3 regions of the Thauera sp. ZXT1-4 genome follow, and region 2 is predicted to be linked to each of the others. Evidence: predicted binding sites of a transcription regulator. Region 2 holds the regulator's gene; each other region holds the start of a gene.
What was found. The regulator sigma-54, encoded in region 2, starts transcription at its own class of promoters, with help from an activator protein. The targets are predictions, from matches to a motif close to TGGCACGCTTNCTGCTNA.

Region 1 (4,092 bases), on a different contig from region 2:
TCCCGGGGTTACGGGCGTCGGACCCTGCACGCGGCGGCGGGTTCGGCCGGGCCGCGCAGGGCCGGGTAAGGAGTTGTTGCAGCTCAGCCCTGATACCAAGGCAGGCCGGCATGGCGCCAGCCACCAGTGCGGTTGCGCTGGTTGTTGGCGTCTTTGTCGCCCTCGAAGCCTTCGAGGACGTTGTAGCAGTTGGCATAGCCCGCCGAGGTAGCGAGGCGCGCAGCCGAATCCGAGCGCACGCCGGAGCGGCAGATGAACAGCACCAGCGCCTCGGGATCGACCTGATGCTTGAGCTGGGCCAGGAAGTTGGGATTTTCCTGCATCGAGGGATAGGACTTCCACTCGATCTCCACCGCACCCGGCACCCGGCCGACCCAATCGAGTTCGGCGCGCGTGCGCACATCCACCAGCTTGGCGCCGGGGGCGAGCTGCATCACCTGCCAGGTTTCAGCGGGCGTCAGCGCACCCGGGTACGGCAGCCCGAGGTTTTCCGCACGTGCGTGCGCAAGGGACAACAAGTCCGACAGGGTTCCCATGCGAACATCCGTCTAAAATGTAGGTCGGCCGAAGTATAGCGCGTCCGCCGCGCCACCCCCATGCACCCCTCACACGCCCCCCAAAGACCCTCCGGCACCGCCACAGCCCGCGAACTCCAGCATGATGACGGCGCGCGCGGAAAAGGCATCCAGCGCACCACCCTGGTCGCCATCATCACCAACGCGGCCCTGGCCGTGGGGCAGGTCATCATCGGCCTGTTCGCCAATGCCTTCAGCCTGGTGGCAGACGCGGCGCACACGCTGTCCGACCTGGTCACCGACCTGCTCGTGCTGGTGGCAGGGCGCAAGGGCGCCGACCCGGCCGACACGGACCATCCCTATGGACACGGCCGCATCGAGACCGCGACCACGCTCGTGCTGGGCGCGGTGCTCGCGGGGGTGGGCATCGGCTTCCTGTGGAGTTCGGGCGTGCGCCTGCAGCACATGGACGCATTGCCGGAGCTGCATCCGGCTGCACTGATCATGGCGCTGATCACCCTGTTCGCCAAAGAGGGGCTGTTCCGATTCACGCTCTCGGCCGCACGCCGCCTGCGCGCGCCCGTACTCGAGGCCAACGCCTGGCACGCGCGCTCGGACGCTGCCTCCTCACTGGTGGTGGCGGCGGGCATCGGCGGCAGCCTGGCGGGCTACCCCTTTCTGGAGCCGCTCGCGGCGGCAGTGGTCGGTTTCCTGATCCTGCACATGGGGCTGAAGCTGGCCTGGAAGGCGGTCGGCGAGCTGATCGACACGGGACTCCCCGAGGAGGAACTCCAGCGTCTGCGCAAGACGATCGAGGACACGCCGGGCGTCATCGGGCTGCACGACATGCGCACCCGGCGCATGGCCGACCGCGTGCTTTGCGATGCCCATGTGCAGGTCGATCCACGCATCACGGTATCCGAGGGGCACCGCATCTCCGACGCGGTTTACATGCGCGTTCGCACTGCACACCCCGAGGTGCGCGACGTGCTGGTTCACATCGATCCGGAAGACGACGGCGACCTGCAGGTCGTGCCGCCGGGCCCACTACCCGAACGTGCAGAGATCGTCGCCAGCATGCGCACACTGCTCGGCGCGGACTTGCCCCCGCCCTCGCGCGTGCAGATCCACTACCTCGGCCAGCGCGTCGAGGTTGAACTCTTCCTGTCTTCGGCCCCCGCCGGCCTGGAACTCGATGCACTGCAACAGCGCATCGCACACTGGCTCAGGGCCTACCCCCGCTTTCGGAGCATCCGTGTATTCCACACCCTTGCACCATGACGGTGCATACCAACCCCGCGCCGCACCACCTGGGTGCAGAATCAGGCGGACTCAGGCACCGCTTTCGGGCATCGCCCCTTATGGCACAATGATTCGCGCATCTGCGAAACTTGGCACGCTTACTGCTTAGTGCCTTGCACAGACATCCGGTGCAACGACCTCGACCTCTTGCGGCCGCTGCTCCACCCGCTCAACACCCGCATCGCCTCATCTCACCAGGAGTGAAAATGAACGCCCAAGACGTCATGAAGCTGATCCAGGAAAACGAAGTGCGCTTCGTGGACCTGCGCTTTACCGATACCCGCGGCAAGGAGCAGCACGTCGGCCTGCCCGTGTCCGCTTTCGAAGAAGAGCACTTCGAGCACGGCCATCCCTTCGACGGCTCGTCGATCGCGGGCTGGAAAGGCATCCAGGCTTCGGACATGGTGCTGATGCCCGAGCCCTCGTCCGCCTACATCGACCCCTTCTTCGACGAGACCACGCTGGTCATCACCTGCGACGTCATCGAACCGTCCGACGGCAAGGGCTACGACCGCGACCCGCGCTCGATCGCCAAGCGCGCCGAGGCCTACCTGAAGAGCACGGGCATCGGCGACACCGCTTTCTTCGGCCCGGAACCCGAGTTCTTCATCTTCGACTCGGTCGAGTGGTCGGTGGACATGTCGGGCGTGTACAGCAAGATCATCTCGGAAGAGGCCGCCTGGTCCACCGCCGACAAGTTCGAGGGCGGCAACACCGGCCACCGTCCGCGCGTCAAGGGCGGCTACTTCCCGGTCCCGCCGGTCGACAGCCTGAACGATGTGCGCGCCGCCATGTGCCTCGCACTCGAGGCCTGCGGCGTGCCGGTCGAGGTGCACCACCACGAGGTGGCCAACGCCGGCCAGTGCGAGATCGGCACCAAGTTCAGCACGCTGACCAAGCGCGCCGACTGGACCCAGGTCCTGAAGTACATCGTGCACAACGTTGCACACCAGTACGGCAAGACCGCCACCTTCATGCCCAAGCCCATCGTCGGCGACAACGGCTCCGGCATGCACGTGCACCAGTCGATCTGGAAGGACGGCCAGAACCTGTTCGCAGGTAACGGCTACGCCGGCCTGTCCGAGATGGCCCTGTACTACATCGGCGGCATCATCAAGCATGCCCGTGCGCTCAACGCCATCACCAACCCAGGCACCAACTCTTACAAGCGCCTGGTGCCGCACTATGAGGCCCCGACCAAGCTGGCCTACTCGGCACGCAACCGCTCGGCCTCGATCCGCATCCCCTACACTGCCAACCCGAAGGGCCGCCGCATCGAAGCACGCTTCCCGGATCCCCTGGCCAACCCCTACCTGTGCTTCGCCGCGCTGATGATGGCGGGTCTGGACGGCATCCAGAACAAGATCCACCCGGGCGACCCGGCCGACAAGAACCTGTACGACCTGCCGCCGGAAGAGGATGCGCTGATCCCGACCGTGTGCACCAGCCTCGAGCAGGCGCTGGAGTATCTCGACAAGGATCGCGAATTCCTGACCCGTGGCGGCGTGTTCTCCAACGACTTCATCGACGCCTACATCGCACTCAAGCAGGAAGAGGTCGACCGCATGCGCATCACCACTCACCCGGTGGAATTCGACATGTACTACAGCCTGTAATCCAGGGCTTACTGCGCAGTCAGGAAAGGACGGGCATTGCCCGTCCTTTTTTTCTGGAGTCTAATCAGGCTTCATTCCGCAAGGGCAAGGGCGCACGACCGTGCATTCGCCACGGAAGCGGCCCCCAGGACACGCGCATGCATCCATCGAAACTCCTTCCCCTGATCCTGCTTGCCGGCCTCGCCCCGTCTGCATGGGCCGACATCTACAAGTGCACCGACCCCGACGGACGAGTGACCTACACCAACGACCGCTCGCTCGGACGCGGCTGTGTACGCCTCGAGTCAGACCAGGCGGTGTCGACCATCCCCGCGCCCCCGCGCAGCCCGGCAGCGAGCACGCCAAAGGGCACGCCTGCGGCGGCGACACCCGGAAGTTTTCCGCGCGTAAGCCCCGACGATCAGCGCAACCGTGACGACGCACGCCGCAAGGTTCTCGCGGGCGAACTCGAGCACGAGGAAAAGTCCCTCGCCGAAGCCGAGCAGGCGCTCGCCGAACAGGAGTCAATCCGAACGGGCGACGAGCGCAACTACCAGAAGGTGCTCGATCGCCTGCAGCCCTTCAAGGACAAGGTCGAGCTCCACAAACGCAACATCGAGGCCCTGCGCCGGGAGATCTCGGGTCTGCGATGATCCACATCTGGCGCGTATCTTGCTTCT
Region 2 (4,092 bases):
GCATGGGCGAACTCGGCCTGCAGTCCGACAGCCGCTATGCCGAAGCCTTCGTGCGCGGCAAGTCGGCCCGCTTCGGCGAGACACGGCTGCGCAGGGAGCTCACACTGCGCGGAATCGACCGTGATCTGATCGACGCTGCGCTCGCGACCGAGTGCGTAGAATCGGAGCTCGACCGTGCTCGCAGCGTGCTGCGCGGCCGATTTTCCACGCCGCCCAGCGAGACCCGTGAATGGGCCCGCCAGGCGCGCTTCCTGCAAACCCGGGGCTTTGCACCCGAACTGATCCGCAAGCTGCTGAAAGAGCCCCACGATGAGTCTGCTTAAGGTCGCAGGACTGCAAAAGCGCTACAAGGCGCGCACCGTGGTGCACGACGTTGGCTTCGAGGTCGGCTCGGGCGAGGTGGTCGGCCTGCTCGGACCCAACGGCGCAGGCAAGACCACCTGCTTCTACATGATCGTCGGCCTCGTGCGCGCAGACGGCGGGCAGATCACCCTGGACGGGAAGGATCTGACCCATCTGCCGATCCACGCCCGCGCACGCCTGGGCCTTTCCTACCTGCCGCAGGAGATGAGCGTCTTCCGCAAACTCACCGTGGCCGAGAACATCCAGGCGGTGCTCGAGTTGCAGGGGCTGGACAAGCGCAATGTCAGCGAGCGGCTCGAAGAGCTGCTGATCGAACTCGGCATCCACCACCTGCGCGACAGCACCGCGATCTCGCTGTCGGGCGGCGAGCGCCGCCGCTGCGAGATCGCCCGTGCGCTGGCCACCGATCCGCGCCTGATCCTGCTCGACGAACCCTTCGCCGGCGTGGACCCGATCGCGGTCATCGACATCCAGAAGATCATCCGCTTCCTGAAGGAGCGCGGCATCGGCGTGCTGATCACCGACCACAACGTACGCGAGACGCTCGGTATCTGCGATCGCGCCTACATCATCAGCGAAGGCCGTGTGCTCGCCAGTGGCGCACCGACCGAGATCATCGAGAACGAGCAGGTGCGCCAGGTCTACCTTGGCGAGCACTTCCGGCTCTGACTGCGCGCCCCTCCTCACGCCATGAAGCCCAGTCTCCAGCTCAAGCTCTCGCAGCACCTCACACTGACGCCGCAACTGCAGCAGTCGATCAAGCTGCTGCAGCTATCGACGATCGAGCTGAATCAGGAGATCGAGCGCTTCCTGCTGGACAACCCGATGCTCGAGCGCGAGGAGGGCGAAGGCGAGTTCCTGCCCGCCGCCGCAAGCACGCCCAGCGAACAATCCCACCAGGAAGCGCCGCAGGGCGAAGGCCCCGCCGAGTCCGGCAGCGAGGCCCTGCAGCATGAAGGCGGAGAGGGCAGCAGCGAGGATGAAGGCATCGACTGGTCCAGCGTGGGCACCGGGGCCTCCAGCCGCAGCGAGGACGATGAGGACGTCGATTATCAAGAGTTTCAGGCCGCCGGCATCGCGCTGCGCGACCACCTCGATCAGCAGATCGCCCTGTCGCCGCTGTCGGATCACGACCGCGCACTGGTGCGATTCATCGTCGAGGCGCTGGACGATGACGGCTATCTGCATCAGCCGCTCGAGGAACTGCTCGAACTGCTGCCGCCCGAATCGGGCATCGAACTCGAAGACCTGAGCATTGCCCTGCACCACGTGCAAAACCTCGAACCAGCGGGCATCGGCGCGCGCTCGCCGCAGGAGTGTCTTGCGCTGCAGTTGCGCACACTGCCCGAGTGCGCGACGCGAGCACTCGCCCTCGAGGTCGCCACCAAGCACCTGGAACTGCTCGCCGAACGCAACTTCGCCAAACTGAAGAAGCTCACCGGCTCGGACGACGAAGCGCTGCGCGCAGCGCACGCACTGATCTGCAGCCTCGACCCGCACCCCGGCTCGCGCTATTCCACCAGCGAGACGCGCTATGTGCTGCCCGACGTGGTCGTACGCAAGGTGCGCGGGCGCTGGTCGGTCAGTCTCAACCAGGACGCCATGCCGCGCCTGCGCATCAACCGCCTGTACGCCAGCCTGCTGCAGCAGAACCGCGCCCAGGGCGGCGGACTGGGCGGCCAGCTGCAGGAGGCACGCTGGCTGATCCGCAACGTGCAGCAACGCTTCGACACCATCCTCCGCGTTTCCCAGGCCATCGTTGACCAGCAGCGGCAGTTCTTCGATCATGGCCCTGTGGCCATGCGCCCGCTCACGCTGCGGGAGATCGCCGACCAGCTTGAACTGCACGAGTCGACCATTTCGCGCGTGACCACGCAAAAGTACATGGCGACACCGCGCGGCGTATTCGAGCTCAAGTATTTCTTCGGCAGTCATGTCGCCACCGACACCGGTGGGGCGGCCTCTTCCACGGCGATTCGCGCGCTGATTCGCCAGTTGGTGGAAGCCGAAGACAGCAAGAAACCGCTGTCCGACGCCAAGATTGCCGAGATTCTAGGCCAGCAGGGTATCGTGGTCGCACGGCGCACCATCGCCAAGTATCGCGAATCCCTCAATATCCCGCCGGTCAGCATGCGCAAATCCATCTGACAACCACAGGAGTCACCATGAATCTCAACATCACCGGGCATCATGTCGAAGTTACCCCGGCCATCCGCGACTACGTCACCTCCAAGCTCGATCGCGTCATCCGCCACTTCGACAACGTCACCAGCGTTGCGGTAATCCTCTCCGTCGAGAAGCTCAAGCAGAAGGCCGAAGTGACCCTGCACGTGCGCGGCAAGGACATCTTCGTTGAAAGCGACGATGCCGACCTGTACGCCGCCATCGACTCGATGACCGACAAGCTCGACCGCCAGGTGCAGAAATACAAGCAGAAGATGGCCGAGCACAACCACGAGTCGCTGAAGCACCAGACCCCCGAGGACTGAGCCTTTCGTTACAGCCCCATGACCGGGGCGCGGTTGTGGTTATAATGCGCGCGTTTTGACCACGCCTGCGGCGCCCGCCCCGGAACGACAGTCGCCCCGGCGACCTGGAAGACCGGGGCGTCGTGTTTGCACACCTGCGAATGAGCCTGATATCCCAACTCCTGCCACTTCCCAATGTGGTGGTCGACCTCGACGCCAGCAGCAAGAAGCGCGTCTTCGAGCAGGCCGGCCTGCTTTTCGAGAACAACCAGGGCATCGGTCGCAGCACCGTTTTCGACAGCCTGTTCACCCGCGAACGCCTGGGCTCCACCGGCCTCGGGCAGGGCATCGCGATCCCGCACGGCCGCATCAAGGGTCTCAAGGATGCAGCGGGCGCCTTCCTGCGCCTGGCCACGCCAGTCCAGTTCGATGCGCCGGACGGTCGCCCGGTCAGCATGCTGTTCGTACTGCTCGTGCCCGAACAGGCCAACGAGACACATCTGCAGTTGCTCTCCGAGCTTGCGCAGATGTTCAGCGATCGCGCATTCCGCGAAGCACTGCTGAATGCGCCGGATGCGGCACACATCCACCAGATGTTCATGAACTGGGGCGCCCATGCGGCAGACCAGCCTGACCCGGCTGTATGAGACCCATCGCGACAGCCTCAGCCTGATCCACGTCAGCGGGCCGCTCGAGGCCCGCCTCAGCGTGGGCGAAGAGCGCATCTGGCCGGCCGATCTGGTCGGCCACCTCAATCTGATCCACCCCACCCGACTGCAGGTGCTCGGCAGCGCCGAACTGGCCTGGGCGCAACGCCACTCCAACGAGAAGGTCGCTCACCATCTCAACGAGATCCTGTCGGCGCACCCGCCAGCCATCATCGTCGCCGACGGCTGCGAGGTGCCCAACATCCTGCACGGCATCTGCGAGGCCCACGACGTAGCGCTGTTCACCGCGCGCCACCCTTCGGCAGGCGTGATCGACCAGCTCCGCCTCTATCTCTCGCGCGAGCTCGCCGAGAAGGTCTCGCTCCATGGCGTGTTCATGGATGTGCTGGGGCTCGGCGTACTGATCACCGGCGACTCCGGGGCCGGCAAATCCGAGCTCGGCCTGGAGCTCATCTCGCGCGGCCACGGCCTCGTCGCGGACGACGTGGTCGAATTCTCGCGCATCGCGCCCACTGTACTCGAGGGGCGAAGCCCCGAGATGCTGCAGGATTTCATCGAGGTACGTGGCCTGGGGCTGCTCGACATCCGCACGA
Region 3 (4,092 bases), on a different contig from region 2:
CGCCAGCCCGATCGGCACACGCAGCGCCGCATCGTCGTAGGCCTGCGAGATAGACTCGAAGATGCCCACCACCTGTGCCTCCACGGCGCTGATGCCACCGCTCTCGGTGTTGGCGATCAGCACCAGCGAAGCGCCGATCTCCAGTCCCAGGTTCTGCGCCAATCCACGCCCCACGACTGCAGTGTTCGGTTCGCCCGGCGCCAGGTTGCGCCCCTGCGGAAAGCGCAGCCCCGATTGCATGCCTGCTTCCGCCTGCGGATCGACCCCCTCGCCGATGAAGGACAGCGTGACTTCACCCGAACTCGCCAGCCCCGCGAGCAGCAGGCGCGGCGCAGTGAACCGGTAGCCCTTCACCGCCTGCAGTGCAGCATGCTCGGCCTCGCCCTGCGGCGGCAGCAGATAGGCGTAGGGGTCGGCGCGGCCGTTCTCCAGAAAGCCGGGCTTCATCAGCTGCAGATGCCCGAGCTGGGACTCGATCGTGTTGTCGCGTCCGAAGCGCAGGTTCCAGTCGATGAACCCCGCTGCCAGCACCATGGCGACTACGCCGAAGGCAATTGCCGTAAGGGCGGCGCGGCTGCGGTGGATCTGGCGGGTGATGTTGCGCCAGGCGGATTGCAAGGATGAGGTAATCAAGGTTCTCAAGGGAGAATGATTCGCTTCTGGAGTCTAGCGACAATTATCTGCCTGGCCTATCGTCTGTGGACAAAAAAGCCGCACCACGTGGGGTGCGGCTTTCTGCCAAGCTGAAACTGCGACTTATTTCCTGCGGCGCGTCACACCCAAGCCCAGAAGGCCCAGCCCGACGAGTGCGAGGGAGAAAGGCTCCGGAACGTTGAAGCGAACGCTGGAGTCGAGCGTCGTCTGCCGCGCGAAGACGGTACCGTACTGTTCCGTCGTGAATGCAGCCAGCTGTTGCTCTTCAGGAATGGGCGGATTCACGTTGGTGTCCAACGAGAAAGTGATCCGTTGATCAATGTTCGCGAGGAACAGATCACCCCAGGAGGTGCCGCCACCGGACGGTTCGCCGCTCGCCCAGTTCCAGAAATCTTTGACGAATGTATCGCCGAGCTCATCCGAATCGCCGTCCTGGTCGAAATCGAAGCTCACTAGACCGAAAAGGTCCAGGTTTGCTGCATTCAGAGCCGAACCGTCGATATCGACGCGGAGCACTTGCTTGCCATTATTCGCGTCAGCAGAGGTGTAGAAAATATCGAAGTAGCCGGTGCTGAAGCTCGGGCCGACCCCTGTAAGGGTGCCTTCCAGGTAATAATCGAACACCAGCCCCCAGCCGTTTTGCTGTCGGAAGCCCTCGATGTCGTTGCCGGGCGCCGCATTGTCGATGTCAAGGGGGTTCAGCGAGTCGATATTCCGCTGGCCAACGGTGGCTGCGTCGCTGAAGGATACCTGTCCGGTCGGCGTGGCGATGTTGTTGTAGGTGCCGCTCGTGATCCCGTAGCCGTTCAGGACGCTCTGGATGTTCGTGTCGATGATCGTCGAGCCGGCAGTCAGGCCGGTGTAGATCGATGTCGCCAAGGTGCCAGTGATTCCCAGTTCGTAGAACGAGTGAGTCACCCCGTCACCGAAAGCGTTGTTGCCGGTGTTGATCTGAACGCACTGATAGTCTGCGAGTGGATCTCCGGTGGAAGGGCACGACGGCGCGGCGTTTGCAGTGCCAGCAACAAGAGTGCTTGCTGCAAGGGCGATTAGGGTCTTGTTCATGTGTGTCTCCCGGTGAGGAAGTGGTGATCGTTCGGCAGTTTTTGAAAAGCACGAACCGTGCCACTCGCGTTCCATCCTTTTCTTTTTGCGTAAGGTGCTGAAATATAGGTAATTGTTAGGTGGATGCAAATTGGCGCTTACGAGTTCGATAGGTCGGTGTAAAAAAAACCGACACTCTCAGCGCGTAGCGATTTCAGCATCTGCGGGCGCAAATGCGCATAATGCGTCCGAGAAACTCAACATTCGGGTGCTGCAATGAATGCTGGCTTCAGTTCCCTTTCTGCCTTCTCGCGAAACATCGGCTGGGTCTCGTCTGCTGAGCAGCTTGCGCTCGGCGGCGCTCGCATCGCCATCGCTGGCCTGGGCGGGGTTGGGGGCGCGCATCTGCTGACGCTTGCGCGGCTGGGGATCGGCGCCTTTCATGTCTCGGACTTCGATCGTTTCGAGGTGCACAACTTCAACCGCCAGGCGGGCGCGTTCATGTCCACGCTCGATCAGCCCAAGGTCGAGGTGCTGGCGCGCATGGCGGCGGACATCAACCCCGAGGCGGACATCCGGACCTTTCCGGCGGGCGTCACCCAGGACAACGTGGACGCCTTTCTCGATGGGGTGGATGTCTATGTGGACGGGATCGACTTCTTCGCCATGGATGCGCGGCGCATGCTCTTTCACGCCTGTGCGGAGCGGGGCATTCCGGCGCTGACGGCGGCGCCGCTGGGTATTGGCGTGGCGCTGCTGTACTTCAAGCCGGGCGGGATGAGCTTCGAGGAGTATTTCTGCCTCGAGGGGCAGAGCCGGCAGGAACAGTTTGCGCGCCTGATGGCGGGGCTCTCGCCGGCGATGCTGCAGCGGACCTATCTGGTGGCGCCGGAAGCAGTGAACTTTGGCGAGCAGCGCGGGCCGTCCACCGGGATGGCCTGCGAACTGTGCGCGGGGGTGATGGGGACGGCGGTGCTCAAGGTGTTGTTGAAGCGCGGACTGCTGCGGCCGGCGCCCTGGGGCATGCACTTCGATGCCTACCGGCAGAAGCTGCGCTTCACCTGGCGTCCACTCGGCAATCGCAATCCGTTGCAGAAGCTACTGCTGGCCTTCATCCGACCGCGCCTGCACATGAAGTGAGGCGCAACGAAAAAGCCGCTCCGGAGAGCGGCTTTTTTGGGCCCGTTTTGTGGCTCGCGCGCCGGGTCTGAACGACCCGGTTGCGCCTCAGGAGGCCTTGCGACGACGCAGGCTGGCGCCAACGCCCAGCAGACCCATACCAAGCAGTGCAAGCGTGCCAGGCTCGGGCACCGGCAGCGGGCGGGCGCTGATCGCGAAACCGAAGCGCTCGGTGGTGAGACCGCCTTCAGCAGTGCGGAAGCCGAAGCAGCCATTGGACAGGCCGAGTGCCGAGCACTCACCGTTCGTCAGGTTGCCGATGCCGATGCTGTCAACCGATCCATCCGAGTTCAGTGACAGCACGCTGACGAAGTACGTGAAGCCATCGTAGTTGAAGAACTGGTTCACGATGCTCAGGTTCTGATAGCCGAAGAGGTCGGGACAGCCACCCGGGTACGCTGCTGCAGGAGTGCCGTCGGCGCAGAGTCCGCCAATACCGCCTGCGTTCGGTGTTTCGCTGAACTTGAACACGAACTGCAGATCCGGACCTCGCTCGGTCGGGCCGCCGCTCGGCAGAACCGGCGTCAGGCTGAGTGTGTCCAGGATCGTTGCACCGGTGAGGGTGGCGAGGGTTGAACTCAGTGGGTTGTTCCAGTGCGAGATCGAAATGCCCTTCGCGATTTCGCTGCCCGCCAGTGTTCCGTCTTCGTCGGTGGTGACCTCACCGGTGGCCGGGCCGCCGCCGGTGAGGGTTTCCGGGCTCTCGCTGAAGTCGCCGATGGTCAGCGCGCTGCGCGTTCCGTCGGTGAAACTGCCACCCGCCGTGCCCCAGGAGAGCTCCGATGCAAGTTCGGTGGTCGTGCCGCCACCGCTATCCCAGGTCGCAGAGCCCGCCACGAAGACCGCATTGGTCGAGTAGGACCACTGCGTCACCATCGCGGCGCTCGCGCTGCCGGCGAAGGCGCCCAATGCGGCGACCAGAGCGATGGCCATCGGCTTCATCGTGCGTTTGGTGATTGTGTTCGCTTTCATTTTCCTTCTCCTTCGCGGAACGGATGCCTGTGCAATCCTTGCGAAGGACAAAGCATTTCGCGTGCCAGGGTCTTCTTGTGCTCGCTCGATTTCTTTTTTCTTTTCTGGATATAAAGCGTAAGGCTATGAAAGTAATAGGAAAAAAGATGCAATAAGCAAGAGGGGCATTGCTCTGATGACGTCTGTGTTTCTGATTTTCGGCGTCGAAATCGGGTGATTGTCAAAAATTCCGACACTCCGAGC

Region 1: the regulator sigma-54 is predicted to act here: its motif matches at 1,908-1,925, upstream of glnA (type I glutamate--ammonia ligase).
Region 3: the regulator sigma-54 is predicted to act here: its motif matches at 1,765-1,782, upstream of ACUH78_RS14605 (PEP-CTERM sorting domain-containing protein).

What each region holds. Positions count from the first base shown of each region.
Region 1 is NZ_JBQWSN020000034.1:13,773-17,864, reverse strand. Features, by position in the region: gene ACUH78_RS17045 (rhodanese-like domain-containing protein) at 84-536, opposite strand; gene ACUH78_RS17040 (cation diffusion facilitator family transporter) at 597-1,796, shown strand; gene glnA (type I glutamate--ammonia ligase) at 2,024-3,433, shown strand; gene ACUH78_RS17030 (DUF4124 domain-containing protein) at 3,571-4,065, shown strand.
Region 2 is NZ_JBQWSN020000006.1:147,811-151,902, reverse strand. Features, by position in the region: gene ACUH78_RS07315 (regulatory protein RecX) at 1-323, shown strand, start outside; gene lptB (LPS export ABC transporter ATP-binding protein) at 310-1,032, shown strand; gene ACUH78_RS07305 (RNA polymerase factor sigma-54) at 1,054-2,511, shown strand; gene hpf (ribosome hibernation-promoting factor, HPF/YfiA family) at 2,529-2,852, shown strand; gene ptsN (PTS IIA-like nitrogen regulatory protein PtsN) at 2,993-3,478, shown strand; gene hprK (HPr(Ser) kinase/phosphatase) at 3,447-4,092, shown strand, end outside.
Region 3 is NZ_JBQWSN020000022.1:23,777-27,868, reverse strand. Features, by position in the region: gene ACUH78_RS14610 (ABC transporter permease) at 1-633, opposite strand, end outside; gene ACUH78_RS14605 (PEP-CTERM sorting domain-containing protein) at 757-1,719, opposite strand; gene ACUH78_RS14600 (ThiF family adenylyltransferase) at 1,975-2,838, shown strand; gene ACUH78_RS14595 (THxN family PEP-CTERM protein) at 2,926-3,849, opposite strand.